Regions from separate parts of the Nocardioides sp. T5 genome, predicted to be linked through region 1. Evidence: riboswitches for the same ligand, from Rfam matches in the RefSeq annotation. Region 1 holds a riboswitch; the other holds the start of a gene.
The links. Region 1 has a riboswitch for cyclic di-AMP ahead of ACNKF0_RS16440 (C40 family peptidase). Riboswitches for the same ligand answer to the same signal wherever they lie in the genome.
Positions count from the first base shown of each region.

Region 1 (15,581 bases):
GGGTCCGTCCACTCGAGCACCAGCACGCGGGGTCGCTCGAGACCGGCGACCCGGTCGGCGACCGCCGTCAGGCGCGCCTCGAGGCCGGCCACCACCGCGTCCGCCTCCTCGGCCTTGCCGGTGAGGCGCCCGACCTCGGTGATCGAAGCCAGCACGTCGTCGAGGGAGTGCGGGTCGAGGGTCGCCACCTCGGCGCGGCACCCCAGGTAGCCCAGCGCCTCGTCGACCGTGTCGACGTCCACCGCGCAGACCGCACAGAGGTCCTGCGTGACGACGAGGTCGGCGTCGAGCTCGGCAAGGGCCCCGGAGTCGAGCCGGTAGAGGTCCTCGCCCGCGGTCATCGCGGCGGCCACGAAGTCGTCGATCTCCTGAGGAGCGAGGCCCTCCGGCATCGCGGAGGTCGACACCACGCGCCGTTCGCGCGCCGCCGGCGGGTGGTCGCACTCGAAGGTCACCCCGACGACGTCGTCACCCGCCCCGACCGCGAACAGGATCTCCGTGGCGGAGGGGATCAGCGAGACGATGCGCATCCGGTGAGCCTAGAGGGACCTCTCAGGCCGGCGTCACCAGCAGCCCTTCCACGCACCGCGTGCGTGGCTGCGGGCGTGGCCGATGGCGCGCACGTACGCGCGGTGCCGCGCGACGGGCTTGCCGCCGTAGACGTAGGGGCGGGTGTAGCCGTCCCAGGCCTGCCGGAAGGACAGGTCGCCGTAGCCGCCCTTGCGTGCGACGTAGCGCAGCAGGCGGCCGTAGCGGTCCTTTGCCGCCTGGGTCCGGTCGGACGCGAGGTGCACGGTCGACCCGACCGGTGCGAGGCGACGCAGGTTGGCGGTGGCGGCGTCCGCGCCGCAACGACCCCGCTCGGGGGTGTCGATGCCGAGCATGCGGACCGAGACGTGCGCCCCGCCGCGCAGGCGGACGCGCAGGGTGTCACCGTCGGTGACCCGGACGACGTTGCCGGTCTCGCGGTAGGTCCGCTGGCCCTGCTGGGTCTGGTTCTGGGTCTGGGTCTGGCTGGTCCCGGTGTTGGCGAACTGCTGCGGCGCCGTGGTGCCCCGACCGATGCACGGGCACGGGTTGGACTCGCACGCGACGCCGTCGCCGTCGTCGTCGAGGCGGTGCGGGTCACCTGCGCCGGCGTTCAGGTAGAAGTTCTGGGCGGCGGCCTGGCTGGCGAAGTCACCGCAGTCGCGGTCGATGACGGCGGACGCCGGCGCCTGGGCCGTGACGCCGAGGCCCAGGGCGACGAGGGCGAGCGCGAGCGCGCGGACGAGCTGGTGGTGCATGTGTTCCCCCACGGAAGTCTTCGGTGCTGACACCGAAGCCTCACACCGGCGGGGCCCGCACGTGGGCGGAACGGGCCAAGTCGCCGTCGAGACCAGGCACGCCCCACCCCGACCGCCGGTGCCCCACACGACGGCGTGGCACGATCCGAGGCGTGGACGGATGCGTGTTCTGCCAGATCGTCGCGGGTGACCTGCCCGGTCACCTCGTGCTCGAGACCGACGACCTGGTCGCCTTCCTCGACACCCGGCCGCTCTTCAAGGGCCACGTCCTGCTCGTCCCGCGCACGCACCTGGTGACCTTGCCGGACCTCCCGGCGGCGCAGCGCGACGGGTTCCTCGCCGCCGCCCAGCGCCTCGCGACGGCGGTGAAGGACGCGCTCGGTGCCCAGGGGTCCTTCCTCGCGATCAACAACACGGTCAGCCAGTCCGTCCCGCACCTCCACCTCCACGTGGTGCCGCGCACCAAGGGCGACGGGCTGCGCGGCTTCTTCTGGCCCCGCACGAAGTACGCCGACGGCGAGGCGGCGGCGTACGCCGAGAAGCTGCGCGACGCGCTCGCGTCCGGCTGAGCGAGCGGCGGGCGCAGCCGGTCAGGAGCCGACCTGCTCCTCCTCGCGCGCCCGGGCCCCGCGCAGCGTCCACGTCCGGTCCCGGCGCCGGAGCGGGTGGCCCGTGGTCCAGGCGGCGAGCACGAGCGCCAGCGTGCCGATCACGACCCCGCCGAGCACGTCCACGAAGAAGTGCCACCCGAGGTAGACCGTCGACAGGCAGGTGAGCCCGGCGAAGACCCAGCCGGACAGCCGTACCCACCGAGGGAGCCGGATGAGCTCGGCGACCAGGCACGTGGTCACCGTGATGGCGACGTGCAGCGAGGCGAAGGCGGCGATGGTCTGGACCGCACGGGTGTCCCAGGGGCCCGCGAGGACGGCCACGCGGTCGTCGAGCAGCAGCTCCTGGACCCCGGTGTTGAAGGTGTCGGGCAGGTCCGCGAAGCCCTGCGGCGCCGAGTAGATCGGGCCGAGCGACGGGACGAGGTAGTAGACGCCGACACCGATCAGCCAGTTGAAGGAGACCGCGGTGACGTAGAGCTCGCCGGTGCGGGAGCGACGCGTCCACACGAGCGCGATCGCCAGCATCGCCGGAACGAGGCCGATCCACAGGACGTACACCCCCGACATCAGCCACGCCGCCCAGCCGGTGCCGAGCACCTGGTGCAGGACGTCGGCCGGGTCGTGACCGAGCCAGAGGAGACGGTCGGCGCGCGCGAGCTCGGTGTCCCACAGCCGGTCGGTGACGAACGGCAGGTATCCCTTGAGGTTGCGGAACGCGACGTAGGCGACGTACCAGGCGGCGAGCCCGACGACGGTGAACTGCACCTGGTCGCGGTTCCAGCGCTCGCGGACGACCGCGCGCAAGGCCGGCCAGGCGCCGACCGCGTCGCGCCGGATCGCGGCCACCCAGCGCGGGACCACGTCGAGCGCGACCGCGAGCAGCACGATCGCCGGCAGCCGCACCCAGGTGGGGATCGACACCCCGTCCGGGTCGCGCACCGGCAGGTCGTAGGCGGCAGCGACGAGCGCGGTGGCGACGGCCATCGCCGCTGCCACGGCGACGGCGCCACGAAAGCCCCCCCGTCCCATCCGTCCACCGTAGCGAGGTGGACCCGGATGGCGCATCGCCTGCACCCAACCTTCACGAGTTCTCGCTACGTGCGCCCACTACGCTCCGGACGACAAGCAGCCACCGAACCTGAGGAGTAAACGAGATGGGTCGATTCGACCGTCGCGTCGCCGTCATCACCGGAGCAGCGCGAGGCATCGGCTTCGGCATCGCGCAGCGCCTCGCGAGCGAGGGTGCCTCGATCGCCGTCCTCGACCTCGACGAGGCCGCCGCGCAGGAGGCTGCCGGCCGGCTCGAGCTGGCCGAGGGCGCCCGCGCCGTCGGCATCGGCTGTGACGTCGTCGACGCCGCCGCGGCCGAGGCCGCCGTGCAGCGGGTGGTCGACGAGCTCGGCGGCATCCACGTGCTCGTCAACAACGCCGGCATCACCCGCGACAACCTGCTCTTCAAGATGACCGAGGAGGACTGGGACCTGGTGATGAACGTCCACCTCAAGGGCGTCTTCAACATGACCAAGGCGGCCCAGTCCCGCTTCGTGGAGCAGAAGTACGGCAAGATCCTCAACCTCTCCAGCGTCTCCGCGCTGGGCAACCGCGGCCAGGCCAACTACTCCGCGGCCAAGATGGGCATCCAGGGCCTCACCCGCACCCTCGGCATCGAGCTCGGCCCGTTCGGCGTCACCGCCAACGCGATCGCTCCTGGCTTCATCGCCACCGAGATGACCGACGCCACCGCGCGCCGCCTCAAGATGGAGCCCGAGGAGCTGCAGCGGCTCAACGCCGAGGCGACGCCCGTACGGCGCGTCGGCCAGCCCGAGGACATCGCTGCGGCCGCGGCGTTCCTGTGCAGCGACGAGGCGTCGTTCATCACTGGTCAGACGCTGTACGTCGACGGTGGGCGCAAGCTGGGCTGAGCCCTCCCGGGCGTGATCCCGGCCACGGTCCCCGCTCGGGGGCCGTGGCCGTTTTGCGTCTCCATCGGTCGTCTGTCACCTTGGATGGCGGTCGAGAGACCCAACCGTCCCGGACTACGCCGAGTCCTGCCCGGCCGGGACGACCCCCGAGACACACCGGGGCAGGAGTGGGGGACCCACAGGTTCCACTGCCGGTCATCGACCGGCTCGGGGCGAAGCCGCCCAAGCTCTCAGCAGCACGACGGGAGCGCGGTGGCAGGGCACTTTCCAGCCCTAGCCCGACAGCTCACCTCACAGGCGTGGGAAAGGACGAACCATGCCTGCGACCCCTCACAAGGTACGAGCCCTCGCGCTCGCCCTCGCCGGGCTCGGCCTCACCGCATCGACGATGAGCGCCCTGCCTGCCAACGCTGCACCCAGCGGCAGCACTTCCGACAACACCTCCGCCACGACCACCACGACGAAGAAGACGGCGCGGGTCAGCGCCAAGCGTCGGGTTGCCAACCGGGTGCTCACTGCGCGCAACATCGCGATGGCCCAGCGCGGCGACGCCTACGCGTACGGCGCCGCCGGTCCGTCGAGCTTCGACTGCTCCGGCCTGATCCGCTACGCCTACAGCCGAGCGGGCATCGCCGTGCCGCGGACCTCGAGCGCCCAGGCCGGTGCTGCTCGTCGCATCGCGAAGAAGGACATGCGTCCCGGCGACCTGATGTTCTTCTACGGCAGCGGCGGCGTCTACCACGCCGCGATCTTCCTGCGCTGGTGCGCTGGTCGCGCGGGCACGCGCTGATGGTGCACTCCCCGCGGCCGGGCTCGCGCGTGCACGTCGCCGCTCCGTGGACCTCCGCGTGGTTCGGCGGGACCCTCCGCCGCGCCTGAACGGCGCCCGGATGCGGGTGACAGTGCAGGATTGGTAGGTCGTTCCTGCTGATCTACCCTGTGGCGCGCCTTCCCCGATCGGGAAGGCGCGGGGGGCCCCCCCCCCCCCCCCCCCCCCCCCCCCCGCCCCCAGACTTTCCTTGGCTCGACACCCCCGCTCGATCGGAGTCCCCCGTGCGTCACCGTCGCCACCCCTCGTCCCGCGCGATCGTCGCCACCCTGGCGGCGGCCACGCTGCTGCTCGCCGGCTGCAGCGGTGGCGACGACGACCCGGCGCCGAGCGCCTCGGCGTCCTCCGAGCCGACCGCCTCCGAGACGACCGAGGAGCCGCCGGAGCCGACGTACTGGCCCCTGACCGGGCTCGAGCGCAAGGCTGACGCCCCCCGGCACCCCGTCGTGGTGACCAAGGTCGACAACACCTCCTCCAGCGCCCCTCAGGTGGGTCTCGGCTCGGCCGACCTCGTCGTCGAGGAGCTCGTCGAGGGCGGCTACACGCGTCTCGCCGCGTTCTACTACTCGAAGGTTCCCGCCAGCATCGGCCCGGTCCGCTCGATGCGCGCCAGCGACATCGGGATCGTGCCCGAGGGTGCGACCGTCGTGACCAGTGGCGCGGCCCCGGTCACGATCCAGCGCGTCAACGGTGCCGGCATCCCCTGGATCACCGAGGGCGACGCCGGTGTCTACCGCGAGACCACGCGCTCGGCCCCCTACAACCTCTTCGCCCGCCTCGGCGACATCGCCAAGCGCCTCAAGGCCGAGGAGGAGCCGCCCCCCTACCTGCCGTGGGGGGACGAGGCCGACCTGCCGAAGGGTGCGAAGGCCAGCACGCTCACCGCGGACTTCGGCGCGCACTCCACGAGCTGGCAGTTCCAGAAGGGCGGCTACGTCAACACCGACTCCTACGCCGCCGAGGGCGACCAGTTCCCCGCCGACTCCGTGCTCGTGCTGCGGGTGCGCGTCGGTGACGCGGGCTACCGCGACCCGGCGGGCTACCCGGTGCCCGAGACCAAGTTCGAGGGCAAGGGCTCGGCGCTGCTCTTCCACGGCGGTCGGGTCGTGAAGGGCACGTGGAGCAAGGACGGCCTCAAGGGTCCGATCGAGCTCTCGACCAAGCGAGGCGAGCTCACCGTGCCCGCGGGGCACGTGTGGGTCGAGCTCGTCCCGGCCGTCAACGGCAACGTCACCTTCGCGAAGTAGTCCCGGCGTCGAACGGGCTCGCCCGTAGCGCTCCGGCGTCCTCCTCGAGCAGGCGCTGGAGGCCTGCCAGGATGATGCCGACCGCCGTCTCGACCCGCTGGGCTGCCGCCGCGGGGTCGTCGCTGACGGCGACCGAGCCGCCCGCTGCCGACATCGCCCCGAAGAAGATGCGGGTGAAGGTGTCGAGCATCGCGTCGTCGAGCCGGGCGTCGTCGAGGGCGCCGCCGTCGGCGGTCAGCACGGACCGCACGATCTCGTCCACGATCGCGTACGTCGAGCGCTCCTCCTGCTCGCGGTAGCGCTCGTGACCGAGCACCGAGGGTCCGTCGGACACCACGACCTGGCGGTAGCCCGGCTCCTGGACTGCGGCGAGGAAGGCGCGCAACCCGGCCCGCGCCTTGTCCCACGGGTCGCGGTGACCCTCGGTCGCCTGCGCGATGCCGGACGTGGCCCGTGACTCCACGCGCTCGAAGGCGGCCTCGAAGATCGCCTGCTTGCCGCTGAAGTGGTGGTAGAGCGCGCCCTTGGTGACGTCGGCGCCGGCCGCGATCGCGTCGAGCGAGGTGGCGGCGTACCCGTGCTCGGTGAAGAGCTGTTCGGCCACCTCGACCAGCGCCCGCTTGGTCGCGTCGGAGTAGCGCTGCCGGCCGCGGTTCTCCATGGCCCGCAGCCTAGGTGACCCCGGCGCGGTCGAGGGGGCGTCGCCGGGGTGGTGTGCCGTGACCCGAGGTCGGCCATAGTGGAGGCATGCAGCTCGCTTCGGGGATGTTGCTGGTGGCGACGCCGGCACTGCAGGACCCCAACTTCGCCGACACGGTCGTGCTGCTGCTCGACGTCACGGAGGAGGGTGCGCTGGGCGTGGTCCTCAACCGCCCCTCGCAGATCATGGTCGCCGACGTCCTCGAGCCGTGGCGCGACGTGGTGGCCGAGCCGGAGGTGCTGTTCCGCGGGGGACCGGTCGGCACCGACGGCGCCCTGGCCGTCGGGGCCCTGCGTGACCCGCAGGACCCGCCCGTGGGGTGGCGTCCGGTCGCCGGGTTGCTGGGCATGGTCGACCTCGACACCCCGACCGAGCTCGTCGACGGCACGCTCAGCGCGATGCGGGTGTTCGCGGGCTACGCCGGCTGGGGTGCTGGTCAGCTCGACGGCGAGGTCGAGGAGGGCAGCTGGTACGTCGTCACGAGCGAGGCCGCCGACGCCTTCCGCGACGACCCGGGCGAGCTGTGGCGCGACGTGATGCGGCGCCAGCCCGGCATGCTCGCCTGGCACGTGAACCGCCCCGTCGATCCCGACATGAACTGATCTCCGCGTTAGGCTTGCCCATCATGAGCACCATCGGATTCTCCCCGGGCACCCAGACGATCGAAGAGCGTCAGACCGTCCCGACGGACGAGGGAGACCACGAGCGGTTCTCGCACTTCGTGCCCAAGGACAAGCTCACCGAGGCGATGGTCATGGGCACGCCCGTCATCGCGCTGTGCGGCAAGGTCTGGGTGCCGTCACGGGCCCCGGAGAAGTACCCGGTCTGCCCCGAGTGCAAGGAGATCTGGGACTCGATGAAGTCGGGCGACAAGCCCGGCGGCGGGTCCGGCTCGGACGGCTCGGGTCCCGAGGCGTGACGGCGCGGCCTGACGCGCCGCTGCCCCCCGCGTGGCCCGACCGGGCCGCCTGGGGCACCGCGCCCTCCCTCCGTGCCTGGCAGCAGGCGGCGGTGGACAAGTACCGCGCCGCGCAGCCGCAGGACTTCCTCGCGGTCGCGACCCCGGGCGCCGGCAAGACGACGTTCGCGCTGACGGTCGCGGCCGACCTGCTCAGCCGCCGCGTCGTCGACCGGATCACCGTCGTCGCGCCCACCGAGCACCTCAAGACCCAGTGGGCCGAGGCCGCGGCGCGGGCGGGCATCCCGATCGACCCCACCTACTCGGCGGGCAAGGGCCGCACCTCCGACGACTACGTCGGCATCGCCGTCACCTACGCCGGTGTCGCGGTCAACCCGCTCGCCATGCGCATCCGCACGGAGCGCTTCAAGACGCTGGTGATCCTCGACGAGATCCACCACGCCGGAGACGCGCTGTCGTGGGGCGAGGGCGTGCGCGAGGCGTTCGACCCGGCCACCCGGCGGCTCGCCCTGACCGGTACGCCGTTCCGCTCCGACATCAACCCCATCCCGTTCGTCAGCTACGCCCCGGGCGAGGACGGCATCCCCACCTCGGCGGCCGACTTCACCTACGGCTATGCCCACGCCCTCTCCGACCACGTCGTGCGCCCGGTGCTGTTCATGGCCTACTCCGGGGAGATGCAGTGGCGCACCCGCGCCGGCGACGAGGTCGTCGCCCGGCTGGGGGAGCCGCTCACCAAGGACATGCACGCCCAGGCGCTGCGTACGGCCCTCGACCCCCGCGGGTCGTGGATCCCCGCGGTCCTCGAGGCGGCCGACAAGCGCCTGTCGGAGGTACGTCGCCACGTGCCCGACGCCGGCGGGCTGGTGATCGCCGGCGACCAGGAGACCGCGCGTGCCTACGCCGCGCTGCTGAAGAAGATCACCGGCGAGTCGCCGACCGTCGTGCTGTCGGACGAGAAGGGCTCCTCGAAGAAGATCGAGAAGTTCACCGCCTCCGAGGACCGGTGGATGGTCGCCGTCCGGATGGTCTCCGAGGGCGTCGACGTGCCGCGCCTGGCCGTCGGCGTGTGGGCGACCACCGTCTCGACGCCGCTCTTCTTCGCCCAGGCGGTCGGCCGCTTCGTCCGCGCGCGGTCCCGCGGCGAGACGGCGTCGGTGTTCCTGCCCTCGGTCCCGCACCTGCTGGAGTTCGCCTCCGACATGGAGGCCCAGCGCGACCACGTGCTCGGGCGCCGCGTGCAGGACGAGGACGACATCTTCGCGGCCGAGGACGACCTCCTCGCCGCAGCCAACTCCGAGGAGGGCGCCTCCGACGAGCTCGAGATGTCGTGGGAGGCGCTGGGCTCCACCGCGTCCTTCGACCACGTGCTCTACGAGGGCGCGCAGTTCGGCCACTCCGGCGAGGTCGTGTCCGGCTCCGAGGAGGAGATGGACTTCCTCGGCATCCCCGGCCTCCTCGAGCCCGACCAGGTGCGCGAGCTGCTGCACTCGCGCCAGAGCGAGCGCGCTCGCAAGCAGAAGGCCGACGGCGTGGGCGACCGGGTCGTGGACTCGGTGCAGGAGCTCAGCACCCACCAGCAGCTGGGAGTGCTCCGGCGCGAGCTCAACGGACTCGTCGCCGCCTGGCACCACCGCACGGGGCAGGCGCACGGCATCACCCACAACGCGCTCCGCAAGGAGTGCGGCGGCCCGCCGGCCGCGGTGGCCAACGCCGAGCAGCTGCACGAGCGGATCAACCGGATCCGCGAGTGGGCCGTGCGCAAGACCTCCTGACTTTCCTGCCATATTGAGGGCGTGCCCTCCGAGACCTCCCAGACGCTGGACCGCGGTCTGCGGGTGCTCCGCGTGCTGGCGGAGAGCCCCGAGGGGCTGACGGTCACCGAGCTCTCGCACCGGCTCCAGGTCAACCGCACGGTCGTCTACCGGCTGGTCAGCACCCTGGAGCAGCACGGGCTGGTCCGCCGCGACGCGCGCTCACGGCTCTTCGTCGGTCTCGGCGTGCTGCACCTGGCCAGCGGGGTGCAGCCGCTGCTGCGTGATCTCGCCATGCCGGTGCTGCGGAGGCTCGCGGAGTCGCTCGGCTCGACCGCCCACCTCACGGTGGCCGACGGCGAGGAGGCGCTCGCGCTGGCGGTCGTCGAGCCGTCCTGGACCGACTTCCACGTCTCCTACCGGGTCGGTGCCCGGCACCCGTTGACCCAGGGCGCGGCGGGCAAGGCCATCGGGCTGGTCGACGTGGACGAGGCGGCGTACGCCGTCACGAGCGGCGAGCTCCAGACCGGCGCCCGCGGTCTGGCCGCCCCGGTGCGCGGGGTCGACGGCCTCCGCGCCAGTGTCGGCATCGTGACCCTCGACGGCGCCATCGACGAGGACGTCGTCGCGCCGCAGGTGATCGCTGCTGCGGCCGAGGTCGCCCAGCGGCTGAAGTGAGGGCAGCGGTTCAGATGAGGGCAGCGGCTCAGGTGAGGGCAGCGCGGGCGAGCGGCACGACCCGGTAGGGGATCTGGGTCGCGAGCGCGATCACGGTCGTCGACCGGTCGATCCCCGGCTCGGTGAGCACCAGGTCGATCACCCGCTGCAGGTCGGCGTTGGAGCGCGCGACGACGCGGGCCCACATGTCGCCGGCGCCGGTGATCGTGAAGGCCTCGAGCACCTCCGGGATGCCGGCGAGGTGGGCGGCGACCGCGTCGTGGCCGCCCCGGTCGGCCGAGCCCTGGCGGATCTCGAGGGTGAGGAAAGCGGTGACGGGGTAGCCGATCGCCTCGGGGGAGAGGTCGGGCCCCCACCCGGTGATCACGCCCGCCGCGACGAGCTTGTCCAGGCGCGCCTGCACGGTGCCCCGGGCGATGCCGAGCCGCCGGCTCGCCTCCAGCACGCCCAGGCGGGGCTCGCTGGCGAACAGGTCGATCACCTTGCCGTCGATCTCGTCCATCGGCGCTCCTCGACTGTGCAGATTGTCCGACGTTTCGACGTACTGTTGCACATCTTGCCGCGACTGGGCAGGGTTCGGCCCATGACGACTGACATCGCCTCGACCGGTGGCGCCCTGACCGTGGACGAGATGAAGGCCGACCTCTCCCTCGAGCAGCTGCGCCAGCTCGTCGGCCTCGTGGAGTACGACGCCGACGCCGACCCGTTCCCGGTGACCGGGTGGGACGCGATCTGCTTCGTGGTCGGCAACGCCACGCAGGCCGCCCACTACTACGCCTCGGCCTGGGGGATGGACCTCATCGCCTACTCCGGCCCGGAGAACGGCAACCGCGACCACAAGTCGTACGTGCTCAAGTCGGGCTCCATCAAGTTCGTGCTGAGCGGCGCCGTCGCGCCCGACAGCGACCTGATCGCCCACCACGCCAAGCACGGCGACGGCGTCGTCGACATCGCCCTCGAGGTGCCCGACGTCGACCAGTGCATCGCCCAGGCCCGCAAGGCCGGCGCGACGGTCCTCGTCGAGCCGGAGACCGTGGCCGACGACCACGGCAAGGTCCGCATCGCCGCCATCGCGACCTACGGCGAGACCCGCCACACGCTCGTGCAGCGCACCGTCGACGGAGAGACGTACGCCGGCCCCTATCTCCCCGGCTACGTGGCCGTCGAGCCGCGCTGGGACAAGAAGGCCGACCAGCCGAAGCGGCTCTTCCAGGCCCTCGACCACATCGTCGGCAACGTCGAGCTCGGCCGGATGGACGAGTGGGTCACCTTCTACAACAAGGTGATGGGCTTCGTGAACATGGCCGAGTTCATCGGTGACGACATCGCCACCGACTACTCCGCGCTCATGTCGAAGGTCGTCGCCAACGGCAACCACCGCGTCAAGTTCCCGCTCAACGAGCCCGCCATCGCGAAGAAGAAGTCGCAGATCGACGAGTACCTCGAGTTCTACAACGGCCCCGGCGCGCAGCACCTCGCGCTGGCGACCGGCGACATCCTCGCCACCGTCGACGCCCTGCGCGCCAACGGTGTGGAGTTCCTCAACACCCCCGACTCCTACTACGAGGACCCCGAGCTGCGCGCCCGCATCGGGGAGGTGCGGGTGCCGATCGAGGAGCTGAAGAAGCGCGGCATCCTCGTCGACCGCGACGAGGACGGCTACCTCCTCCAGATCTTCACCAAGCCGCTCGGTGACCGGCCCACGGTGTTCTTCGAGCTGATCGAGCGACACGGCTCGCTCGGCTTCGGCAAGGGCAACTTCAAGGCGCTCTTCGAGGCCATCGAGCGCGAGCAGGACGCCCGCGGCAACCTCTGACGCCCGGCGCCGATCACCCGCCGCCGAGCGGTGGCCCACCCACATTCCGTACGCCGGAAATGTCGGTGGGCCACCGCTCGCGGCGTCTTGCCGGCGTGTCGTCGTACGAGCGGTGGATGAGGCACGTTTCGCAGCCCGGGAACGTGTCTCACGCACCGCTCGAGCGCGGCCCAGCGGCCATTGACATATCGAAAAACGTTGCCCTATCGTTTGTCGACAACATCGACCATCGATAAGCCAGGGGGACCGTCATGGACGGCACGCGCAGCAACGACCCGCTCAGGATCCTCGAGGTGCTGGTCGGCCTGGTGGTCACCGTGATGGCGATCCTGGCAGTTGCCACGGTGGCCGGCACGATCTTCGGTACCGGCTCGATCCCGGGGGTGAACGCCGAGGTCTGCGCCACCGGTTCGGGCGACCAGCCGGCCTTCCGCAGGGGAGCGGGTGACACGACCGGGCCGGCCGACCTCCGCGACGGCATCACCTGGCGCGTCGACGAGGTGCAGGTCTGCGACCCCGACCCCGACGGCGCCACCCGAGCCCTGGGCGGCGCCGGCCTCGTGGTCTGGGTCGGCGGTCCGATGGTGTTCTTCGTGATGCTGTGGCTCTTCCTGCGACGGGCCCGGCGCGAGGGGGTCTTCGCCGACCGGGTGCCCGGACAGCTGAGGACCCTCGGGCGGATCCTCCTCATGTGGGCCGCGCTCGACTTCGTGCTGTCGGGGTGGGTCAACGCAGCGCTGCTCAACCGGATGACCGACAGCACCCTGATCCTCACCGCGACGGTGCCGTGGCTCCCGGTGCTCCTCGGCATCTCCCTGCTGGCGCTGGCGCGCGTGATGGGAGAGGCCGTCGGCATGCGCCGCGACGTGGAGGCCACCATCTGATGGCGCGGCGCACGCAGCCCGAGGCCGAGGCCGACGAGGCGCACGGCGTCACGGTCCACCTCGACGCGGTGCTGGCCGACCGGGGGATGACGCTGACCGAGCTCGCCGACCGGGTGGGCGTCACCGTCGTCAACCTCAGCGTGCTGAAGAACGGTCGCGCGAAGGCGGTGCGGTTCAGCACGCTCACCGGCATCTGCCGGGCGCTGGAGTGCCAGCCGGGAGACATCCTGCGGGTGGACTGACAGGCTGGGCGCCATGATGATCCGACCGGCCGAGCTGGCCGCGATCAAGGCCGGGGTGGTCGACCTCGCGTTCCGCCGGTGGGCCAAGCCCCGCGTCGTCGTCGGCACCCGGATGCGCACGGGCGTCGGGGTGATCGAGGTGACCAGCCTCGAGCAGGTCGGCGTGTCGAGCCTGCGCGCCGAGGACGCACGCCGGGCCGGTGCGCCTTCGCTCGCGGCGCTCCGGGAGGCCCTGGCAGCCCGCCCGGAGGACCCCGCCTGGCGGATCGGCCTGGCGTACGCCGGTCCCGACCCGCGCGAGGCGCTGCGGGCCGCCGTGCCGGACGCTGCCGAGATCGCGGCGATCAACGCCCGGCTCGACCGCCTCGACGCGGCCTCGTCGTACGGCGCATGGACGCGGGAGACGCTCGACCTGATCGACCTCAACCCGACCGTCCGCGCGCCCGAGCTCGCCGCCCAGGTGGGGCGCGAGACGGCGGACTTCAAGAAGGACGTGCGCAAGCTCAAGGAGCTCGGGCTCACCGAGTCGCTCGCCATCGGCTACCTGCTCTCGCCACGCGGGCAGGCGGTGGTCGACGCCGGACTGCCGGAGCCCCGGGTGCGCGAGCCCCGGCAGGCGGGCACGCCGTTGCCGAGGACCATTGGTGCGCCCGCGACACGGGCCCTGCGTGCGGTGGAGGTGACGACGCTCGAGCAGGTGGCGTCCTACTCCGCAGCGGACCTGGCCGCGATGCACGGCGTCGGACCGATGGCGATCAGCCGGCTGCGCGAGGGGCTGGCCGAGCAGGGCCTGGCCCTGACGGGGGAGTGACCGCGCGGGCTCAGTGGACGAGCAGCCCCACGCCGAGGGCGCCCATCACCACGGCGATCGCGGAGTCGAGCACGCGCCACGCCTTGGGGCGGGCGAACAGGCCGCGCAGCAGCCGGGCGCCGTAGCCGAGCCCGAAGAACCACAGCACGCTGGCGACGAGGGTGCCGGCGAGGAACCACCAGCGGTCGGCCGCGAAGCTGTTGGCCACGGTGCCCAGCATGAGGACGGCGTCGAGGTAGAAGTGCGGGTTGAGCCAGGTCAGGGCCAGCGTCAGCAGCACCGCCCGGCCGGGGGTGAGGGCCGTCGCCTCGCCCGCCTCCAGCGCCGTCGGGCGCCATGCCCGCATCGCGGCGTGCACGCCGAAGGCGATGAGGTAGAGCCCACCGAGCACCTGGGCCACCGGCAGGACGGCGGGCCACCGCTCGAGCACGACCCCGAGGCCGGCCACGCCCGCCGTGATCGCGACGACGTCCGAAACCAGGCAGGTCAGCACGATCGGCAGGACGTGCTCGCCGCGGATCCCCTGCCGGAGGAGGAAGGCGTTCTGCGCGCCGACGGCGACGATGAGGGCGAGTCCGGTGAGCAGACCGGTGAGAGCAACCTGGAACATGAGGACCACGCTAGGTCGCTGAGTGTGTTCAATCCAGCGAACGATTCTGAGGAATCATTAGAATGTCTCATTATGAAAGACATCACCCAGCTGGACCCTGTGGCCCTGCGCACACTGGCCGTCGCGGTCCGCCTCGGCACGTTCGAGGCGGCCGCCCGCGAGCTCCATGTCACCCCGTCCGCCGTGAGCCAGCGCATCAAGGCGCTCGAGACGCGGATCGGCCGCGTCTTGCTGCACCGGGTCAAGCCGCTGGAGCCCACCGAGGCCGGCCTGGTGCTGGTGCGGCTCGCCACCCAGACCGAGCTCCTGGAGCGGGAGGCCGTCGCCGAGCTCGTCGAGGAGGCCGACGCCGGCGGCACGACGTACGCCTCGCTCCCGATCGCGGTCAACGCCGACGCGCTCTACGGCTGGTTCGTCGACGCGCTCGCCGAGGTGCAGTCGCGGCACCGCGTGGTGTTCGAGGTGGTGCGCGAGGACCACACCCGCACCGCGGAGCGCCTGCGGCGCGGTGAGGTGGTGGCGGCGATCACGGGCGAGCCCAAGCCGGTGCCGGGGTGCCGCGTGGTGCGCCTGGGCCGGCTGCGCTACGCCGCGGTCGCGACCCGCGACTTCCACGGCACTCACTTCGCCGACGGTGTCGGGTCCGGTGCTCTGGGGGAGGCGCCCATCGTGGCCTTCGACCGCAGCGACTCGCTCCAGCACGACTTCATCCGCCGGGTGACGCGCCGCCACCTCGCGCCCCCGGTGACGTACGTGCCGTCGGTGCGCGAGTTCGACCGGGCGATCCGGGTCGGCATGGGGTGGGGCCTGCTGCCCGAGTCCGACGTCGTCGACGAGCTCGACCGCGGCGAGCTCGTCGAGCTCGTGCCGGGCCGGCGGCCCGAGGTGCCGCTGTTCTGGCAGCACTGGCGGCTGGGGTCGGCGCTGGTCGACGACCTCACCGACGCGGTCGTGGGCGCGGCCCGCGGTTGGATGTCCGGCTGACGCACCGGCGCCGGCCGCCCCGACGAGATCCGTGATTCCCCTGACAGGCCCCGGAGCCGGTCCTAGGCTCCGAGCGAGATCGAGCACGGAGCTCGTCACGACCTGATCGGGGAAACCCCAGTGGCACGTCGTCGAAGCGCATCGTGGGCCGCCGCGCTCACTGCCGGTCTGGCGCTGACCCTCAGTGCGTGCGGGGGCTCGGGGGAGGCCGCCGCGACCAAGGGCGACGACTTCCTGCTCGAGGGCGAGCAGCTCGAGGCGATCGACAGCCAGGTCGCCAAGATGGGC
Region 1 covers NZ_CP182415.1:3,358,385-3,373,965, reverse strand. The annotation lists gene ACNKF0_RS16465 (cobalamin-binding protein) at 1-530, opposite strand, end outside; gene ACNKF0_RS16460 (excalibur calcium-binding domain-containing protein) at 564-1,286, opposite strand; gene ACNKF0_RS16455 (HIT family protein) at 1,439-1,855, shown strand; gene ACNKF0_RS16450 (phosphatase PAP2 family protein) at 1,877-2,926, opposite strand; gene ACNKF0_RS16445 (SDR family NAD(P)-dependent oxidoreductase) at 3,052-3,819, shown strand; cyclic di-AMP (ydaO/yuaA leader) riboswitch at 3,927-4,132, shown strand; gene ACNKF0_RS16440 (C40 family peptidase) at 4,136-4,609, shown strand; gene ACNKF0_RS16435 (DUF3048 domain-containing protein) at 4,873-5,895, shown strand; gene ACNKF0_RS16430 (TetR/AcrR family transcriptional regulator) at 5,879-6,556, opposite strand; gene ACNKF0_RS16425 (YqgE/AlgH family protein) at 6,643-7,197, shown strand; gene ACNKF0_RS16420 (DUF3039 domain-containing protein) at 7,221-7,514, shown strand; gene ACNKF0_RS16415 (DEAD/DEAH box helicase) at 7,511-9,289, shown strand; gene ACNKF0_RS16410 (IclR family transcriptional regulator) at 9,311-9,946, shown strand; gene ACNKF0_RS16405 (Lrp/AsnC family transcriptional regulator) at 9,975-10,448, opposite strand; gene hppD (4-hydroxyphenylpyruvate dioxygenase) at 10,530-11,762, shown strand; gene ACNKF0_RS16395 (DUF2975 domain-containing protein) at 12,014-12,646, shown strand; gene ACNKF0_RS16390 (helix-turn-helix domain-containing protein) at 12,646-12,888, shown strand; gene ACNKF0_RS16385 (hypothetical protein) at 12,902-13,699, shown strand; gene ACNKF0_RS16380 (LysE/ArgO family amino acid transporter) at 13,710-14,309, opposite strand; gene ACNKF0_RS16375 (LysR family transcriptional regulator ArgP) at 14,382-15,293, shown strand; gene ACNKF0_RS16370 (hypothetical protein) at 15,414-15,581, shown strand, end outside.

Region 2 (15,581 bases), 420 kb from region 1:
TGGGAGCCCCGACGCTCTGCAGCGCGCCTCCGGCCGTCACGGCGACCTCGTTGCTCACGGACACGCCGTTGAGGTAACCGGGCTTGGTGCCCGTCACCCGCAGGGAGACCACGCGGGTGTAGTCATCGGTCGTCAGGGTGTACGTCGGGCCGACCGCGTTCCGGATCGCCGAGCCGTTGCGCAGCCACTGGTAGCTGACCTGCACGTCGGGCTGGTTCCACACCGGTGCGACGCTGGTCAGCGTCTTGCCCACAGACGATCCCTCGGGAGCCCCGATCTGCGTCGGTGTGACCGCCCGCAGGCCAGCGTCCACGGTGAAGCTCCAGGTCGGACTCGAGCCGATGCTGTTGCCAGCGACGTCGAGCGCCTTCACCGACCACGTGTAGGTGCCATTGGCCAGGTTGGCGGGAGAGGACCAGCTGGTCGCAGCGGTCGTCACCGCACCCGGGTTGGTGGCGCCACTGCTCGCCGGCTCGATGTCGATTGTGTACCTGGCGGCACGGGCCGAGGCCCCGCCGTAGGTCGCCCACTGGAAAGTGGTCCCCATCGGCTGCACGGCAGCCTGGTCGGTGGGACTGGTGAGCTGCACCGGGAGCGGGTCGACGTAGAACCGACCCAGGTCGGACCACCGTCCTGCCTTGCCACCCACGTCGGTGCGCCTCACGCGCCAGCGGTAGGGCTCCGACGACGGCGGAAGGGGGGTCGCCGGGACGAAGGCGGCCTGCTTGGTCACCGTCCGGAACACCTGGTTTCCCGTGGACGGGACGGTGTCGTCGTTCTTGTAGACCTCGAGCTCCCACGTGGCGTCGAAGTCCTCGGCGCTCCACCGGAACAGCGTGCTACCCGCTGCCTGGCGGCTGTTGAACGCGGGGCGGGCGACCGGGTCGACGACTGTTCGCTCGGGCGCCGCGGCGGTGTCGGGATCGAGGTTCGCGGCAGGGGTCGCCTTCACGATCTTGCGGGTCTCGGACCAGGAAAGACGGTTGTTGCTGCCGTCGATCGCCTGGACGCGCCACCACAGGTCACCCTCGGGGTAGGTCTTGGTGAAGGCGGTGTAGGTGGCCTGGTCCACGGTGACGTCATCGATCGTGTTGCTGTCGGTGATGGTCGCCGACTGCGCGACCTGGAGGCGGTAGCGCTGCGCAGTCTGATAGGGCGGGACCGTCCCGTCGTACACGGGAGTCGTCGCCTGGTTGGTCAGGTGGTAGTCGGTCCAGCGGAACGTCACCTGGTCGCCCAGCGTGGCGTCAGTTGACGGTGACGCGAGCTCGACTCGCGGAGACACCTTGCGGAACGCACTGGCCCCGGAGTCGATCTGACCTGAAGGCCCTGGGCCGCAGTTGACCGCGGGCATGACCCGCGTGCAGGGACGGATGTACCAGTAGTAGGCGGACCCGGACTCGTTGTCGGGGAGCGCACTCGGTGAGTGCGCCTCCGCGGGTGTGAACCGCGACCCAATCGTCTGCACCCCGTCGTAGACGAGGTTGGTGAAGTCGGGGTCCTCGGCGACGTAGACCTGGTAGCCACCGGCGCCCGGCACCGACTCCCAGTCCAGGACGGGCGTCGCCGACATGCCGGCGCAGACCGTCTGGTCGTCGGTCACCCCGCTGATCACGACGAGACGCTTCGCACATGTGTGCGCCTCGTCCACGGACCGGCCGTCGAGGGCGACCTGGTGCCCGGCCGCTCGGGCAGGCGCCTCGATCGTGAAGGTGGACGACGGACCGCTCCCAAGACTGGTGTTCGTCTTTGCGTCGAAGGCCTCCACCCACCAGGTCTTGGTCCCCGGCCGCAGGAAGTAGGTAGAGAGGTCCGTCACTGCGGGGTATGCAAGCTTCGCAGACAGGATCGGGCTGGCAGACTCAGGAAGCACGTAGCCCGGCGTCTCCGAGACGCGCAGCTTGTAATAGACGGGCGCTTCGACGGTCGATCCCATCGGTTGCCATGCGAGGGCTGGGAACCTCGACGAGATCTGTCCCGACGCGAGCGGGAGGGGCCTCAGCGGTGAGGGGCCGGCAGCAATCGGAGACTCGAGTACATCCACCGTGCCACCCGTGAAGGTCGGCGACTGACGACCGTCGCCGTCGATCGCCGTGATCTTCCACGTGAACGAGTCTGGCTCGCGGTCTGGGTCATCCCTGTCGCTCTCGGACGGGAGCAATGCGGTCGGGGTCCAGGACAGCGCGGACGTCGTCGCATCAACAGTCCCAGCAGCTCCGGTCACGGTGATCTTGTAGGCGTTGGCGTCGGGGCTTGGCTGCCAGCGGAAGGTCGGGACAGCGACGGGGTCGATGCCGACGGGCGAGATCGGTTGGATTCGACCGCTGTCGTAGACGAAGCTGCCGGTGTCCGAGTAGACGCCGTTGACCTGCGGGGAGCGGGGGCCGTCCAGCGCCCGGACTCGCCAGAAGGTCGTCGTACCCTGCGACGGTGAGCAGCGGTCGCTGTTGAACCCCGGGACGTAGGTCGTGGACTGCGTGTAGCACGACGCGTAGGTGCCAGGAGTGAAGAACTCGTCGCTGCCCACCTCCAGCACGTATCGCGTGGCGTGGCGTACCGGCGACCACTGGTAGTAGACGTCGTCGCCGATCGGGTTCGCCGTGGTCACGGGCGGGTACACCAGAGAGGGCTTAAGGGTCCAGCGTCGGTCGAACACGTTGGGAGTGGCTGGCCACGGCGTCGGCTCGCCCGCGGCGTTGTAAGCTCGCACCTTCCAGTAGTACGTGTTGTTGTCGTAGGTCGTCGTGGGGGAGTACCGGGTCGAGAGGACCTTGCGCTTCTCAATCTGAGTGTTGAAGTCGGGGTCGAGCGCGACCCAGATCTCGTACTCCTTGGCGCCCTTGACCGGGTCCCAGTCGAAGACGACGTCCTGCACCTCGACCCGCGGTCGTACGCTTGTCTCGTCCTCGGGGGCGCACACGAGCTTGGCGTCGCAGGTGGCCGAGGTGACCGGGTCCAGTTGGGCGACGTCGTACTTCTTGTAGTCGGTCCACTCGCTCTGCAGGCCGTTGTCGAACTTCGCCCGCACGCGCACGTGAAAGTCCTCGGAGCCCTCACGCTCACCGACGCCCTGAGGGTCAGGCCAGACGTAGGTGGTGGTCTTCACGTCCTTCACCGTGCCGCCGACGCTGTCCCCTTCGTTGTCCATCTCGACGTCGTAGGAGATCGCACCCGGGACGGCGTCCCAGGAGACGATCGGGGGAGAGACGGGCGGGAGCGCGACCTGTGGGGACACGGTCACGTTGGCCGGCTTGGCGAGGTCGCCGATAACAACGGACGAGCCCGTCCAGCCGCTGGCGCCTGAGCCGTCGATGGCCTGGACCTGCCAGTAGAGGGTGCCGGCACGAAGCACTCGGGTCGGCGTGTACGAGGTGGCGGTCGTCTCCTGGTTGAAGAGAAGTGACGAGAAGGACGAGGTCTCGGAGCCCTGCACGCGGTACTTGGTCGCGCCCGGGTGTGAATCCCATGACAAGGTGGGGATGGGCGTCCCGTCGGCCGTCGGGCCGGTCGGCGCCGGCGGTGCGGCGTGTGCGAGCTGCCCCGGTGCCGCCAAGCCCCCCAGGCACAATCCGGCGACGGCTGCGGCGCGCGCGAATGATCGGACAAGCGTTCGTGACATCCCCGGAAGTCCCCTCGTGGCGTGGCTCAGACGCCGTCACGCTAGGTGGGCCTCGCGCTCCGGGGTTCGGAATGGATGCTCACTAGTCACAAATGACTAACGGGTCCGTCCATTCGGGTGCCGGTGCAGTGGCGCTACGGTGAGTCCATGATCACCGCCATCGTCTTCGTGAAGGCCGACGTCGCGCGCATCCCCGAGGTGGCCGAGGCAATCGCCTCACTGGACGGCGTGAGCGAGGTCTACTCAGTGACCGGACAGATCGACCTGATCGCGCTCGTGCGTGTGCGCGAGCACGAGGACGTCGCCGCTGTCGTCGCCGACAGGCTGAACAAGGTCGAGGGTGTGACCGAGACGGAGACGCACATCGCGTTCCGGACGTACTCGAAGCACGACCTGGAGTCTGCCTTCAGCATCGGGCTCGACTGAGGTCTCGCGACGGGCGCAGAGCGCCCTCCTCGAACCACGGCTATCGCACCGGTCGGTGGACCGGCGACGGCAGGCGCTGCTCGTCGAACGGCACCAGCGACAGCCGCGACTGGTTGGCCGCGTCGTAGACCGCGAGGTGGCGGGCTGCTCCACCGAGAGGGCAGACCCACTCGCCGTCGACGTCGACCAGCCGCACCCCGGGCGACTCCAGCCAGCGCAGGATCTTCTCCGACTCCTCGGCCGTCGCGGCCGGCACGGGGCCGGGAGCGTCGCTGACGGTCTCAGCGCTGGCGCTGAGCTCGCGGACGTACTGGTGGGCGTCGGCGCCGGGCGGGATGATTCCGGCTGCGGCGAGTCGGCCGTGGCGTACGACGTGCACGGACCAGCGGCCGTTGTCCTCCCGTCGCGCGGCGACGATCTCCGGGCAGCGGGCCAACGCCGACAGCCGCTGGGTGCGGGCGGCGGCGCGGACGAAGGTCGCGAGCCGATCGCGATGGACGCCCGCCTCCTCGAAGCGCTCGCGGTCGGCGAGTGCGGTCATGCGCTCGTTGATCGCCTCGACGACCTCCTGCGGGCTGCGCAGAAGCGTGTCACGCAGCTGGCGCACGATCGCGGCGTAGGTCGATGCGTCGGTCGAGCCGTCGCAGGGGGACAGGCACCGACCCATCTCGGCCAGCACGCAGGCCGATCGAGAAGGGGTCAGTGGCAGGCGCCCGCTGCACTGCCGGACGGGAAAGGTCTCGTGGAGGGCCGCGAGGCACTTCTCGGCCGTCTTCTTGGAGGAGAACGGCCCGAGGTAGTCGGCGTCGTCGTCGAGCACCTTGCGCACCAGGGACAGCCGGGGCCAGGCCTCGCGGGTGAGCTTGAGGAAGTGCACCTTCTCGGGGAACCGGGACCGCCGGTTGTACTTCGGCTTGTGCTCGGCGATCAGCCGCAGCTCCCGGACCTCCGCCTCGAGCGGCGTCGCGCACTCGATTCCGGTGACGGACTCGGCCAGGCCGACCATCTCGCCCATGCGGGTGCGGGTCTCCGACGACGTGAAGTAGGTGCGGACCCGGGTGCGGAGGTCCTTGGACGTCCCGACGTAGAGGACACGCGAGCGGTCGTCGCGGAAGAGGTAGACGCCAGGGGAGTGGGGGAGCCCCTCGGCGAGGTGGCGCTTGCGGCGCTGTGCAGTGCTGACCCGAGCGGAGAACGTCTGGAGCTCCTCGAGGGTGTGGACGCCGAGACCGCCGAGCCGCTCCATCAGCCCGTGCAGGACGTCGACGGTGGCGCGGGCGTCTGAGAGCGCACGGTGGTTGGGCGTCGTGGTGGAGTTGAAGACCTTCGCCAGCGACGACAGCTTGCAGTTGGGGGCGTCGTCCCGGGTGATCACCCGCCGTGCGAGCTTCGCCGTGTCGAGCACCTCGAACCTCGGCCAGGGTCGGCCCTGTTGGCGCGCGAAGTGCTGGAGGAAACCGACGTCGAACGGCGCGTTGTGCGCGACGAGGACGCACCCCTCTGCGAAGTCCAAGAAGGCCGGCAGTGCCGACTCGATCGGCGGGGCGTCGTGGACCATCGAGTTGCTGATCCCGGTGAGCACCGCGATGAACGCCGGGATCTCGGTGTTGGGGTTGACGAGCGTCTGGAACTCGCCGAGCACCTCGCCGCCCCTGACCTTCACCGCCCCGATCTCCGTGATCATCGACCCGGCCGCGGCGGAGCCGCCCGTGGTCTCGAGGTCCACCACGCAGAAGGTGAGGTCTCGTAGCGGCCGCCCCAGCTCGTCGAAGCTGCGCTGGGCCTCCCAGCGGGACTTCTCCCTCGACGGACGATGGGCGGTGGTGCTCATGTCCGACGACGCTAGACGTGGGATCCGACATCGCGGCGCACGGCGCGCGGACTACGCTGACCGCGCCCGACTCCAGAGGCGATCGACGACGAGGAGACCCCGTGCCCGAGCAGATCAGCGACCTCCGCGTTCCCGGCGACGGCGAGCGGTGGCGCTGTGCCGGCTGCGGCAACCTCACCCGCTTCGACGTGACGCGCACCCGCCGTACGACGGACTACTGGCACTTCGACCTCGCCGGCGACCACCAGGTCGAGGAGGAAACCGTGCTCTCGGAAGCGGTCGAGTCGGTGTCCTGCCGCTGGTGCGGCCGCAACGACGCCATCGAGCTGGTTGACCGCGCCGCGGCCGACACGTCGGCCGACCCGGCCGCCGGGTGACGGAACGACCGTGACCGACCCTGCGGCTGTGCCGGAGCGGCTGCGCCTGCGGGTGGTCGCCCTGGTCTCGGCGGTCCTGCCGTCGGTCAGCCCCGTTCCTCCCGCGTTGCGCAAGGTCGCAGGCTTCGCGCCCGCCCGTCGTGCGAGGCTCGGTGGCAGGGTGATCTGGGCTGCGCTCGATGACGACACCTTCCGGGAGCACGCGGCGGTGCAGGTCGCGGCGGTGCAGGCGTCTTTGGATGATCCGGTCGACGCGGCTGCGCGCGCGTGGCTGGCCAGGGAGGAAGGCTGGGAGGCGGTCGTCACGGAGGTCGCTGAGTCCCTCGAGGTCGACGAGTCGCGCGACGAGCAGGCGCACGCAGAACATGCCCGCCTGTCCGCCCAGGTGGCTGCGCTGCAGGCCGAGCTCACCGCCGTACGCGCCGAGCACCGCGCCGAGCGCGAGCGCGCCAAGGCCGACCACAAGGTGCTGCGCCAGAGGCTGGGGGAGGCCCGCGGTGTGCTCCGAGCGGCCGAGGAGGCGCGGGTCGCCGCGTACGCCGCCCGGGACGAGGCCGTCGCGGCGGCTGAGACGGCGACGCGCACGGCGGAGGCAGACGTACGACGCCTGCGCGCGCAGCTGGAGGAGGCCGAGTCCGGCCTCGCGGCAAGCCGCCGGGACGCGCGGTCCGACCGCGACACCGCCAGCATCCGGGCCCGGCTCCTGCTCGACGCGGTCATCGACGCCGCGACCGGGCTCCGGCGCGAGCTCGCCCTCCCCGCGGTGAGTGGTTCGCCGGGCGACGCCGTGGAGTCGGCTTTGGCGGGCATCGAGTCCGCGCCCGCGTCGAGCGCGCCGGCGACCTCGGCAACGCTGGAGCAGACCCTCTCGCTGCCGCGAGCGCGGCTCGTCATCGACGGCTACAACGTCACGAAGCAGCGGTGGCCGACCGCGAGCCTCGAGGCCCAGCGCAGCAGACTGGTCGCGGCGCTGGGACCGCTGGTCGCGCGGACCGGGGCGGAGACGACCGTCGTGTTCGACGCGGCGGAGTCCACGGTGCGTACGGCGATGCCGGCACCGCGTGGCGTCCGGGTGGTGTTCAGCCCGGAGGGCGTCATCGCCGACGACGTGATCCGCCAGCTCGTGGCGGCGGAGCCCCGCGGGCGAGTGGTCGTGGTTGTCAGTGACGACCAGGCGGTGGCACGCGACATCGTCCGAGCGGGTGCGCGGTCGGTGCCGACGTCGGCGCTGCTCGGCGTGATCGGCTCCTAGCCCGACACGCCGGTCCGCGACACGCCGCGGAGGCGCTGTCGGTGGCTCCTGTCACCGTTCGGAACATGACGACACGGATCGACTGCGACACCTGCGTGGTGCGCGGGCTGCACTGCCACGACTGCGTGGTGACGGTGCTCCTCGGCCCACCGCCCGAGCTGACCATCGACGACGACGAGATGGCCGCGCTCGACGTGCTGGCCTCGGGCGGCCTCGTGCCACCGCTGAGGCTCGTTGAGCCAGTCAGCGGCCCGGTCATCGAGTCAGCCTGAGCCGGGGTCCGACACGACTTCCCACAAGTTGGCCCGAAGATTGGCGACCGCTCCGTGGGCGGTTTAGGGTGTGGGCTGACGTCCGTGGCAGTGGGTCACCCGGCCCGCGCGGGCGTCGCGCCGAGTCGTGGACCACGCCCCCCGCATCACCCGTGGTCGACGAGCCGGGGAACCACACTTCCCCCTGGGGTGAATCCTCTGTGAGGTGCGCTGCGCGAGCGGCGCGAGGAGCAGAGGTAGGCCAAGTCGTGCCGAACCCGTCAGCTCACCTGGTAGGCGTACGACACCCCGAGGAGTTCCCCCGCTCGTGGCTCACACCCGCAAGCGAGTTGGCGCGACCGTTCTTGGTCTCTCCGCGATCGCTGCCATCTCATTCGTGCCCGCCACCCCCGCGCAGGCCGACCCCGACATCAAGGACGTCAAGGTCCGCGTCGACCGCCTCTACCACGAGGCCGAGGCGGCGCAGGAGCGCCTCCACGACGCCAAGCTCGACCTCGCCGACCTGCGGAGCGACCTCAACGGCTTGAAGGCCGATCAGGAACGCCAGGACGAGCGTCTCGACGCCGTCCGCGACCAGGTCTCCGACGCGGTCGTCCGACAGCTCGAGGGGGAGGGCATCTCGACCGTCGGTCAGATCGTCGTCTCCGACGACCCGGGAGCGTTCCTCGACTCGCTCTCGACGATGTCGTCCTTCAACGACCTCCAGGCCTCGCTGCTGTCCGACTACGACACCGAGCTCGCAGCCCTCGAGATCCGCCGTGAGGCCACTGGTGCCCGCACCAAGGAGATCGCGGAGCTCACCGACCAGCTGAGCGCCGAGAAGGACACCGTCGACGACAAGCTGGCCGAGGCCAAGGAGCTGCTCGCCGACCTCGAGGCCGAGGAGCGCGACCGCGTGCTCGCCTCGCGCGGCACCACGACCCGCGCGCCCAGCTCCGTCTCCGTGCCGGCGTCTGGTCGCGCCGCTGCTGCCGTGCAGTACGCCATGGCACAGGTCGGCGACGCCTACGTCTACGGTGCCATGGGCGAGAACGCGTTCGACTGCAGCGGCCTCACCATGCGTGCCTGGGCGCAGGCCGGTGTGTCGCTCCCGCACTCCTCCAGCGCCCAGTTCAGCTCCGGCCCGCGGATCGCGGCGAGCGATCTGCAGCCCGGTGACCTGGTCTTCTACTACAGCCCGATCAGCCACGTCGGCATGTACATCGGCAACGGCATGATCGTGCACGCCGCCAACCCCGGCACCGGTGTTGCCGTCTCGGGCCTCTACTCGATGCCCTACGTCGGCGCGGTCCGTCCTGGCTGACACGCAGACCTCGAAGGCCGGTCGTCCACTCCTGTGGGCGGCCGGCCTTTCGCTGTTCCTCGCTGTCGTCCTGGTGGTCGTCGTCCTCACGCGGGACGGACGTCAGGAGGTTGCGCCGCCGCGTCCCGCCGAGGCGCATCGTGCGAGCCCGGCGGAGGCCGCGGCCGCCCTGGCGGCGTTCGTCGACGCCATCGACAGCCGCGACCGAACGGAGCTGGAGCAGCTGGTGCCCCCTGACGTCCCCTCAGCAGAGAGCCTGCTGGCGGGCATCGCAACGAACGTCCGCTCGCTGGACCTCACGGCCGTCTCCGCGCGCTACGTCGACCAGGTGGGGACCGTTTCGGCGGACGGCTCGTGGACCGGCACAGCAGAGCTCACGTGGCAGCTTGGCGGCTTCGACGAAGAGCCGGCTCGCAGCGACGTGGCGGTGCGCTTTGCTCCGCACGGCGAGGGGCTCGGCATCGCGGGGTTCGAGGCGCCCACTGCAGACGGCGGTCGGTTACCGCTGTGGCTGCGCGGGCGGATGTCAGTGGCGCGGGCGAACGACGTCCTGGTGATGGCTGACGGACCCTCAAGCGTTGCAGAAGATGTGGCAGCACGAGCGGTGCGGGGGATCGAGGTCGTACGACGAGTCCTTCCGGACTGGAGCTCGCCCGTCGTGGTCGAGGTTCCTGCCAGCGCGACGAGCCTCGACGAGACGCTCGGCGCCGACCCCGGGACGTATGCCGGCATCGCCGCCGTGACTGCCCCCGTCGGGCGTGCATCTGACACCGAAGGACCGGTTCACGTGTTTGTGAACCCGGACGTCACTGAAAGGCTGCGCCGCGCAGGTGCGCAGGTGGTGATGAGCCACGAACTGGTCCACGTCGCGACGAATGCGGTCCGCAGGCCGGTCGAGCCGTGGTTGATGGAGGGGTTTGCCGACTACGTTGCGCTCCGCGACACGCAACTGCCGGACCGCGTGACCCTGGGTCGGGCCATCGAGGCGGTCAGGCGGGAAGGTGTTCCGGAGGCACTGCCAACGGCGGCGGACTTCGATACCCATGCGCGAGACCTCCAGGCCCGCTACGAGGAAGCCTGGCTGGCGTGTCGAATCATTGCTGAGCGGCTGGGGGAGCGCGGACTGGTGGAGGTGTACGCCGTCGCCTCGCGCGGCAGCTCGGCCCAAGGTGCCCAACGACGAGCTGGTTTAACGGTCACTTCGCTCACGCGGGCCTGGCAGGGCCGGTTACGTGACGTGGCCCTCTGAGTCGGTGTACCCGGAGAATGCTCCGAGGGCGACCGGCATCCGGTCGCCCTCGACGTGATGGTTCTCGGGTACGCAGCTGCACGGTGCCCTCGACCCGGTCGGGCACGGTGGGAGGTCTATCCGGCAGCCCGACGCGGATGAGCCCCTGGTGATACCCGGGGCTCATCCGCTTGCCTGGGCGGGTCATTACCGCGGAGTCGCTGATCGAAGACGATCAGATGACGTCGTCAAGCCACGCGCTGAGACCAGTGAAGTACGCGTCGAGCGATTCACCGAAGAAACCGACTCCGGCCACAATGGCAATTGCGATGAAGCCGACTAGCAAGCCGTACTCCGTGGCGGTCGCGCCGCGCTCGTCGCGCGCGCGAGTCAGGTCGCTGTCACTCACGCCGCTCTCCTCTCGGGCAATGCGACAGGCCGGCCACTCCGGGCGGAGCAGCCGGCCACGTCGGTCAGGCGTTTTACTTCTTCCAACCGTTGACGGTGCCGCCGAGGCTGTTGAAGAAGCTGTCGAGGCTGTTGCCGAAGAACCCGACGCCGGCAACGATGATGAGGGCGATGAGGCCGACCAGCAGCCCGTACTCGGTGGCCGTGGCGCCCTTGTCGTCCTTGCGGCCGACGAGCATGAAGGTGATGAACTTCTCGAGCATGATGGTTTCCCCTTGTGTCTGGATGATGAGCCTCGGTCCGAGTCCGCGAGGACCCGTCGAAGAGGACTCTGCCAAGGTCTGCCTCCCGCCGAATCGGGTGATCGGCTGCTGTTGAGTAGCCCCTTGTGACTATTCCAGGGTCATCCTGGCGAGCCTTCACATGGCCCACCCTGCCAACTAGACGGTATGAGTGACCCGTTCGCGGTGAAGGGGTTGCGGGCCGGGGCCTCACTCACAAATGGTCGTGGGTTACCGAGTAGGGGCTGCCTGCTCGGCCTATCCAACAGTTGTGGGAGGCCCCGGTGTTCACTGAGCGTACGAGCGTTGGGCTCGACGTGCACGCACGATCTGTCGCGGCAGCGGCGATCGACGGCGTCACGGGCGAGCTGGTCCAGACGAAGCTGACCCCGTCGTATGAGCACGTCCGGTCCTGGATCGAAGGCCTGGCGGGTCCGGTCGCGGTGACCTATGAGGCCGGGCCGACCGGGTTCGGGCTGCATCGTCACCTGGCTGCTGCGGGGGTCCGGTGTGTGGTCGCGGCACCGTCGAAGTTGCAGAAGCCCTCGGGGGATCGGGTGAAGACCGACGCCAAGGACGCGGTTCACCTGGCCCGGCTGCTGCGACTCGACGAGGTCACCGCGGTCGCGATCCCTTCAGCGGACCAGGAGGCCGCCCGTGACCTGGTCCGCGCGCGGGAGGACTGTCGAGGCGATCTGATGCGGGCTCGGCACCGGTTGTCGAAGCTGCTGCTGCGCCACGGGATCGTCTACTACGACGGTGACGCGTGGACCGGGAAGCACGATGCGTGGCTGCGTCACGAGGCGCTGCCGCAGCTGAGCGGTCGAGCGACCCGGTTGGCGTTCGACTCCGACTACGACACGGTGCTGGTCACCAAAGCGCGTCGCGACCGGCTCGATGACGCGATCGGTGAGATGGCCGCCGACTCCGAGTTCACGCCACTGGTGCGGCGGCTGGGGTGCCTGCGCGGGGTGAGCACCCTGACCGGGTTCGCCCTGGCGGTCGAGATCGGCGACTGGCACCGGTTCACCGGCAACACCATCGGCTCCTTCGTGGGCCTGGTGCCCAGCGAGTACTCCTCCGGGTCCTCGCGGGTGCAGGGGTCGATCACCAAGACCGGCAACACCCATGTGCGGCGGCTCCTGGTCGAGGCCGCGTGGCACCACCGCTCCCGTTACCGGGTCGGGAAGACCATGCGCGATCGGTGGGACCTGGCCCCTGCCGCCGCGCGGGCCCGTGGTGACGAGGGCAACCGCCGACTGCACCAGCGGTGGGTGAGGTTCATCGAGCGCAGCAAGAAGCCCACCATCGCCAACGTCGCGATCGCCCGTGAGCTGGCCGGCTGGTGCTGGTCCCTGGCAGTTCTCGAGGAGTAGCCGACCACGATCTGCTCCGTCGTCCACCGGGCTGGTGGCAGCGCGTGGAGCGACCCGCGAAACAACTATGAGCAACGGACATCTCGTCCGTGACGCTCGCTGCTAGACACGCGGTCCCGCTCCTGCCGAAAGCACCGTCCTGCGGTACCCAACCCGCGCATATCAGTCTGACCGCGCGTCGCCAACGACACGCTCGCCAGCACCCACGACGACGAAGCACGAGGCGCCCGCCCCGAACACCGGGACGGGCGCCTCACCCTGCCTCTTGACAGGAGGTCACTCCATATCAGGTGTGATGCCCAGGCACGTTGGTCGAGATCGTGCGACGACACGATCTGATCTGTAGGTAGGTGAACGCCTCCCCGGGTGTGGAGTGGAGCTGTTGAGGAACCGCTCCGCCACCGAAGGAAGCCTTCACGTCCCACGCTACCCATGCCAATGCCGCGCTGACCCCTCGTGCCCCGGCTCAGATGGCCAGGCTCATCGTTGAGGAGGACTGGCCGCCGGGCCGCGCTGCCGAGCGTTTCGATGTGTCGTGGAAGACCGCGAAGAAGTGGGCTGATCGCTACGAAGCCGAAGGTCCGGCCGGGATGCTCGACCGGTCCTCGGCGACGCACCACCAGCCCGAACCGCACCCCGGTGCGGGTGGTGCGCAAGATCGTGCACCTGCGGTGGAAGCAGCGCCTCGGTCCGGTCGAGATCGGTGACCGGCTCTAGAGATGCCCGCCTCGACCCTGCCCGCGGTCCTCGTCCGCTGCCGGCTCAACCGGCTGACCTATATCGACCGCGCCGCCGGCGAGCCGATCCGCCGCTACGAACACGAGAAGCCGGGCGACTTGCTCCACATGGACGTCAACGAGCTGGGCCGAGTCCCCGACGACGGCGTCTGGCGCTACGTCGGAAGCGACCAGGACCGGCGCAACCGCATCGCCACTGCCAACGCCAGGGCCACGCCCTTGCAGCGCAGCAAGTACGGCAAGCCGCTCGGGACCTGCTACCTGCCCACCGTAATCGATGACCACTCCCGCGTGGCCTACGTCGACGCCCACGACGACGAGACGAAGGAGACCGCCACCGCGGTGCTGCGCAACGCGGTGGCCTGGCTCGCCGAACGCGGCGTGACCGTGCAGCGGGTCCTGACCGACAACGGCGGCTGCTACCGCTCGCACCTGTGGCGCGACACGTGTGACGAGCTAGGCATCACGCCCAAACGCACGCGTCCCTATCGGCCGCAGATCAACGGGAAGATCGAACGCTTCCACCGCGCGATGGTCGAGGGCTGGGCCTTCGAGGAATTCTACAACTCCGAATCAGCCCGCCTCGCCGCTCTGCCAGCATGGGTCCACCACTACAACCACCACCGGCTCCACTCAGCAATCGGCAAGTCAACACCCATCACCAGGTGGGACAACCTGGCTGGGCATCACAGCTAGGGACGCTGCGTCGCAGCGTGGTCGAGAAGGCCTAGTCGCATGGCCGCCACCAGCGCTTGTGCGCGGTTGGCTGCACCGAGCTTCTGGTAGATGTGGGTGATGTGGGTCTTGGCGGTCGACTCGCTCATGTATAGCCTGCTGGCGATCTCTGCGGTGCCGATCCCGTCTGCGAGTAGGTTGAGGACCTCCTCCTCACGTCCTGAGAGTTTGGGTGGTGCGGGCGCGGTCGCACGCCGCACCATCGCTGCGCTTAGTCCAGCGCAGAGGAATGTGCGCGGCGCCACGGCCGCATGCCGCGCGGCGCTGACGACGTCTATCGCCTTGCTGTCCTTCCCCACGAAAGCCGACGCACCAGCCTCCATCGCCGCGAAGATGTGGTCGTCACCGGCGTGCATGGTGAGCACCACCAGGCCGACCGCGTCACTGCTCCCACGTACTTGGCGGACCACATCAAGGCCGTGTCCGTCGGGCAGCTCGAGGTCGGTGACCACGACGTCCGGGTCGAGGTCACCGAACGCGGAGACTCCCTCGGCCACCGATCCGGCCTGTCCGACAACCGTCATGTCGTTGTCGCGCTCAAAGGCCCGCGCCAGCCCTTGTCGGATCAGCTCGTGGTCGTCGATGAGCAGGACACGGGTGGTCATACGTCCTCCTTGTAGGCATCAGCCGATGGTGTGCACGGTGGGGAGCTCAGGCGCACGAGGGTGCCGCCACCCTCGCGAGGAGCGACTTCGAGAGATGCCTCGATACCGGCTGCGCGTTCCCGCATGCTTTGGAGCCCCCAGTGCCGGTTCCGCGGTTTGGCGTTGCCGATTCCGTCGTCCTCCACCTCCAGCAGCAGTTTGGTGCCGTCGGAAACGAGCGTGATCCAGAGATTGTCCGCTCGTGCGTGCTTCCTGACATTGCCAATGGCTTCTTGGGCGACCCGGAGCAGCTCGGACTCGGTTCGCGGGGGAAGCGCCGGCCCCGACTCGTCGAGCACGAGGTTGACCCGGAGGTCCATGTCCTGCGTGACCTGGTGGACGTAGTCAGCGAGCGCGCCCGACAGCCGGTGGTCGGTCACGTGGTGACGCAGGTCGAGGATCGAGTACCGGATCTCGGCGACGACCCGGCTGATCTCCTGACGGAGCTCGTCCGCAAGCGCGACTGTCCCGGGTTCATCCGACACGGATGCGATCTCATCGACGATGTACCCTAGGGCCACCAGTTCCTGGGCGACGCCGTCGTGCATCTCGCGCGCGATCCGCTTGCGCTCCTCGGATGTCGCGAGTCGACGCACCTCGTCGAACAGGACTGCGGTGTCCAGCCGCAGGGCGAACTCGTCGGCCACTTCTTGAGCGACGTCTCGCGATCGACCGCTCCAGCCGTCCGGATTGCGCAGCACCACGCTGCCGAGCTGGTGACCCGCACCGCGCAGGCCGATGACGAGCACGTCGGCCTTGTGGTCGTGGTTGGCTCCAAGGGCATGACTGGCGAGCGACGTGGTGTCACCGTGCCCGGCGAGCTGGACGAGAGGCTGGCCCCACGCGTGGCCGTACACGGCGACATCGGCTGCACCCGTCCCCTCCCGCAATCGGCCGGCGAGCTCGGTGGACAGCTTAATGCTGTCGAGCCCGACCTCGCCGCGACTCGCGAGGTCGTGCAGTTGGCTCATCAGCTGGTGCGTGGCGACGTACGGGGCCTGGTGCTGCTCGAGGTCGCGGATGTTGCGGGTCTGGACCCCGGCGAGCACACCGATGCCCAGCCCCATGACGAGCCAGAAGGCTGCTGACTGG
Region 2 covers NZ_CP182415.1:2,934,886-2,950,466, reverse strand. The annotation lists gene ACNKF0_RS14400 (Ig-like domain repeat protein) at 1-3,433, opposite strand, end outside; gene ACNKF0_RS14395 (Lrp/AsnC family transcriptional regulator) at 3,767-4,045, shown strand; gene ACNKF0_RS14390 (DEDD exonuclease domain-containing protein) at 4,086-5,876, opposite strand; gene ACNKF0_RS14385 (hypothetical protein) at 5,978-6,253, shown strand; gene ACNKF0_RS14380 (NYN domain-containing protein) at 6,264-7,505, shown strand; gene ACNKF0_RS14375 (hypothetical protein) at 7,571-7,777, shown strand; cyclic di-AMP (ydaO/yuaA leader) riboswitch at 7,896-8,058, shown strand; gene ACNKF0_RS14370 (NlpC/P60 family protein) at 8,154-9,080, shown strand; gene ACNKF0_RS14365 (hypothetical protein) at 9,154-10,329, shown strand; gene ACNKF0_RS14360 (Flp family type IVb pilin) at 10,544-10,717, opposite strand; gene ACNKF0_RS14355 (Flp family type IVb pilin) at 10,791-10,979, opposite strand; gene ACNKF0_RS14350 (IS110 family transposase) at 11,315-12,373, shown strand; partial or broken gene ACNKF0_RS14345 (IS481 family transposase) at 12,844-13,806, shown strand; gene ACNKF0_RS14340 (response regulator transcription factor) at 13,803-14,450, opposite strand; gene ACNKF0_RS14335 (sensor histidine kinase) at 14,447-15,581, opposite strand, start outside.
Region 2: another riboswitch for cyclic di-AMP. It lies ahead of ACNKF0_RS14370 (NlpC/P60 family protein); the one in region 1 lies ahead of ACNKF0_RS16440 (C40 family peptidase).